Regions from separate parts of the Clavibacter sp. CT19 genome, predicted to be linked through region 2. Evidence: predicted binding sites of a transcription regulator. Region 2 holds the regulator's gene; the other holds the start of a gene.
What was found. Region 2 encodes HrcA, which represses chaperone genes, less so after heat shock. Its sites were predicted from a motif close to TTNGCACTCGNNNNNNNCGAGTGCNAA; they were not measured.
Positions count from the first base shown of each region.

Region 1: the regulator HrcA is predicted to act here: its motif matches at 1,474-1,500, upstream of groL (chaperonin GroEL).

Region 1 covers NZ_JAQHYR010000002.1:323,587-326,041, reverse strand. Annotated here, with positions in the region: gene PED38_RS03755 (DUF3263 domain-containing protein) at 1-306, shown strand, start outside; gene PED38_RS03750 (LytR C-terminal domain-containing protein) at 339-914, shown strand; gene PED38_RS03745 (cold-shock protein) at 1,126-1,344, shown strand; gene groL (chaperonin GroEL) at 1,545-2,455, shown strand, end outside.
Region 2 covers NZ_JAQHYR010000010.1:76,449-78,903, reverse strand. Annotated here, with positions in the region: gene PED38_RS12935 (VOC family protein) at 1-213, opposite strand, end outside; gene PED38_RS12930 (DUF4870 domain-containing protein) at 224-619, opposite strand; gene hrcA (heat-inducible transcriptional repressor HrcA) at 806-1,828, shown strand; gene dnaJ (molecular chaperone DnaJ) at 1,889-2,455, shown strand, end outside.

The DNA of each region.
Region 1 (2,455 bases), on a different contig from region 2:
GCCACCGCCCCCTCTCCCCAGGACGCGGGCGTCGTCGAGCTCGACGAGCGCTCGCGCGCCGTCCTCGACTTCGAACGCGACTGGACCCGGCACGCCGGGGCCAAGGAGGAGGCCATCCGCCAGGCCTTCGGCCTGTCGGCCACCCGCTACTACCAGCTGCTGGGCGCCCTCATCGAGACGCGTCCGGCGCTCGCCTACGACCCGCTCCTCGTCGGCCGGCTCCTCCGACTGCGTGAGACGCGCGCCGCGGCCCGCGCCGCGCGAGCGCTCCCCGCCGGTCTCCCGCACCGCCCGAACGCGCGCTGACCCGCGCCCTACCGAGGAGACTCGAGACCGCCATGCCCTCCCACGCTCCCGACCGGTTCGACGACGTACCCGGCGACCTCAGCCGCGTCGGCGCGCACCGCGCCCCGCGCCCTCGCCATCACCGGTTCCGGGCGTTCGCCTGGGCGGCGCTCGCCACGGGCCTCCTCGTCGGGCTCGGGGTGGTCGGGCTGTTCGTGATCGACGACCGGGTGTCCTTCACGGACATCATCCCGAACGACAGCGCCTCCGAGGAGGCGGCGGCTCCCACCGAGACGCCGACCGTGGCGCCCACCACGGTCCCAGGGATGGTCGTGACCGTGCTCAACGGCACCCGCACGTCGGGCCTCTCGGCCAAGGCCGCCACAGCGCTCCAGACGGCCGGCTGGAAGATCGGCTCCCGGGTGAACGCGAGCTCGTCCGACATCACGACGACCACCGTCTACTACTACGACGCAGCGGACGAGGGCGCGGCCCGCGGCCTCGTGGCGCAGCTCGGGGTGGGCGACGTGCAGCAGTCCGAGCAGTTCCGCCCCGCGCAGGGCACGGCGGCCGCCCAGGCGGCGCGCCTCACGGCTGTCCTCGGCGCGGACTACGCGGCCCGCGGCTAGACGACGGCGGGCCCCGTCGGGCCCGTGGGGAAACCGGGCACCGGATGCGCCAGCCTGGCTATCGTGCTGCCTGGTCGCATGCCCCTCGCGTCCCGGCTCTGCACGCCGCCGTCCCGAGGGCGTGTCGCGGGGCCGATGCAGGGCTCCGCGATCGACCCGGGGGTGGCGGTACCGCGCCCCCGCCATCGCGCAGTCGCACTGGGAGAAGCACATGGCCAACGGAACCGTGAAGTGGTTCAACGGGGAGAAGGGGTTCGGATTCATCACCGTGGACCCGGTAGAGGGCGGCGCCGCCCAGCAGGACGTCTTCGTCCACTACTCGGCCATAGAGATGTCGGGATACAAGGTCCTCGAGGAGGGGCAGCGGGTCGTCTTCGAGATCGGCCAGGGGTCCAAGGGCCTGCAGGCCGAGAAGGTCACGCTGGGCTGACTCCGCGCTCCCACGACGCCGCCGTCCCCGGGACGGCGGCGTCGCGCATGTCCGCCACGTGTCCTCCCCCAGGCCGCCGCCTGTGAGCGGCTCGCTTGCACTCCCGTAGGGCGAGTGCCAGAATCGTCCCTGGCACTCCCTCACGGGGAGTGCTAGACGACTGCCTTTTTCCTGACGTCCGGGAGGGACGAGAGATACACATGGCTAAGATCATCGCTTTTGACGAAGAAGCCCGCCGCGGCCTCGAGCGCGGCCTCAACATCCTGGCCGACGCGGTCCGCGTGACCCTCGGCCCGCGTGGCCGCAACGTCGTCCTCGAGAAGAAGTGGGGCGCCCCCACCATCACGAACGACGGCGTCTCCATCGCCAAGGAGATCGAGCTCGACGACCCGTTCGAGAAGATCGGCGCTGAGCTCGTCAAGGAGGTCGCCAAGAAGACCGACGACGTCGCCGGTGACGGCACCACCACCGCGACCGTCCTCGCGCAGGCCCTGGTCCGCGAGGGCCTCCGCAACGTCGCCGCGGGTGCCGACCCCATCAGCCTCAAGCGCGGCATCGAGAAGGCCGTCGCCGCCGTCACGGAGGAGCTCAAGGCCGCCGCGAAGGAGATCGAGACCAAGGAGGAGATCGCCGCCACCGCGTCCATCTCCGCCGGCGACTCCACCATCGGCGCGATCATCGCCGAGGCGATCGACAAGGTCGGCAAGGAGGGCGTCGTCACCGTCGAGGAGTCGAACACCTTCGGCACCGAGCTCGAGCTCACCGAGGGCATGCGCTTCGACAAGGGCTACCTGTCGCAGTACTTCGTCACCGACCCCGAGCGCCAGGAGGCCGTGTTCGAGGACGCGTACATCCTGATCGTCAACTCGAAGATCTCGAACATCAAGGACCTGCTGCCGATCGTCGACAAGGTCATCCAGTCCGGCAAGCAGCTCCTCATCATCGCGGAGGACGTGGACGGCGAGGCCCTGGCCACGCTCGTCGTGAACAAGATCCGCGGCATCTTCAAGTCGGTCGCCGTCAAGGCCCCCGGCTTCGGCGACCGTCGCAAGGCGCAGCTGCAGGACATCGCGATCCTCACCGGCGGCCAGGTCATCGCCGAGGAGGTCGG
Region 2 (2,455 bases):
GAGGTGCACCCGGTTCTTCGCCGTCTTCGGCGCGTCCGTGCGCTGCAGGATGATGCCGAGGCCCGACACCGGGTCGCCGAGCCACGCCGCGTCCTCGTCGGGGCGGTTGGGCTCGTCCGGATCCTCCGCGAAGCCGGTGACGCCCGCCCAGAAGAGCGAGAGCGCGTGCGGGTCCCGGCAGTCCACGGCGACGTGGCGGATCCTGGCGCTCATCGGTCCCCGACTACTTGATCCACCGGATGTTGAGCGGGTAGCGGTAGGGCCGACCGCCCTGCACGCGCGCGCCGCCGATGATCGCGAACACGATGTTGACCACGACGACCGCGAAGATCACGAGGCCGAGCAGCACGGAGATGAGGATCCCGAGGAACGGGATGACCACGAAGACGGCCTGGAGCACGTTGAGGATGACGAGCACGCCGGCGACGTTGATCGTCCAGTTCGTCGCCTCCTTGCCCTCCTGGTCCGTGAAGCGACCGCGTTCCCGGAACACGAGCCAGACGATGAACGACGGCACGATGAGGATCGCGAGGAAGTGCGTCAGCGACGCCCACAGCCGGTCCTCGCCCGGGGTGAGGGGGGCGGGGGCGCCGTAGGGGTGGGGATCGGGTGCGGACATCGCGGGCCTCTCGGTGCACGGCACGGGCCGACGGCCGGTGGATCGCGCGGGATCGTGTGGGTGGTGCCCGGCCTCGCCCGGCCCCACCACGCTACCTCCGCCGACGCGCGACCGGCAATGCCGGGCCGTCGGATCCACGCGGTACGATTGGCAGTCAGAACCGACGAGTGCCAGGAGGGAGCCGCCATGGTCTCGGAACGCGGACTCGACGTCCTCCGGGTGATCGTGCAGGACTACGTGTCCTCCCGTGAGCCCGTGGGCTCCAAGTCCATCGTGGAGCGCCACGCCTTCGGCGTCTCGGCCGCCACCATCCGCAACGACATGGCCCTGCTCGAGGAGGAGGAGCTCATCGCGGCGCCGCACACCTCCTCGGGACGCGTGCCGACGGACAAGGGCTACCGGCTCTTCGTCGACCAGCTCGCGGACGTGCGCCCGCTCACCCCGGCGCAGCGCCAGGCCATCCACGTGTTCCTCGGCCAGTCGGTCGACCTCGACGACGTGCTCGCGCGCACCGTGCGGCTCCTCGCGCAGCTCACCAACCAGGTCGCGCTCGTGCAGTACCCGTCGCTCGCGACGAGCCACGTGAAGCACGTCGAGCTGGTCGCGCTGTCGGCCACGCGCGTGCTCACCGTGCTCATCACCGACACGGGCCGCGTCGAGCAGCGCGTCGTCGAGCTCCAGGGCGATCCCGACCAGGAGTTCCTCGCGGCCATGCGCACGCGGGTGAACGCGGCCGTCGGCGGTCTCGGCCTCGCCGAGGCGGCCGCACGCCTCGAGACCCTGGCCGACGAGGTGGAGCCCGCCCAGCGGGCCGCCGCCGCGGCTCTCGCGGGCACGCTCGTCGAGCAGGTGCTCGCGAACCGGCAGGAGCGCCTGCTGCTCGCCGGATCCGCGAACCTCGCCCGCACCGAGCGCGACTTCCCGGGCAGCATCTCGCCCGTCCTCGAGGCGATCGAGGAGCAGGTGGTGCTCCTGCGCCTGCTCGGCGAGATGGAAGCCGACCAGCACGGCGTCTCCGTGAGCATCGGGCGGGAGAACGCCCCGTTCGGGCTCGGCGAGACGAGCGTGCTCACCAGCGGCTACAGCTCGTCGGGAGGCGTGCTCGCGCGCCTCGGCGTGCTGGGCCCGACCCGCATGGACTACTCCACCAACATGGCGTCGGTGCGCGCGGTCGCGCGCTACCTCTCGCGCCTGCTCGAGGAGCGGTGACGCCCGCACGCCGGCGCACCGCCCCTGTTCCCCACGACCATCACCACCGAAGGGCCCGACGTGGCTGACCACTACGAAGTACTGGGCGTGAGCCGCGAGGCGACGTCCGAGGAGATCAAGAAGGCGTACCGCAAGCAGGCGCGCCAGCTGCACCCGGACGTCAACGACGCCCCCGACGCCGCCGAGCGGTTCAAGCTCGTGACGCACGCGTACGACGTGCTGTCCGACCCGCAGCAGCGCCAGCAGTACGACCTCGGCCCGCAGGCCGGGTTCGGCGGCGGCGGCCAGGGCTTCGGCGGGTTCGGCGACATCTTCGAGACGTTCTTCGGCGGCCAGCAGGGCGGAGGGGGGCGCGGTCCGCGCTCGCGCCAGGAGCGCGGCCAGGACGCGCTCCTCCGCGTCGAGGTCGAGCTCGAGGAGGTCATCTTCGGCGTGCACCGCGACCTCGAGATCGACACGGCCGTCGTGTGCGACACGTGCCACGGATCCTGCGCGCAGCCCGGCACGAGCGCCGTCACGTGCGACATCTGCCGCGGCTCCGGCAGCATCCAGCGCCAGGTGCGCTCGCTCCTCGGCAACGTCATGACGTCGAGCCCCTGCGGCACCTGCCGCGGCTACGGCACCGTC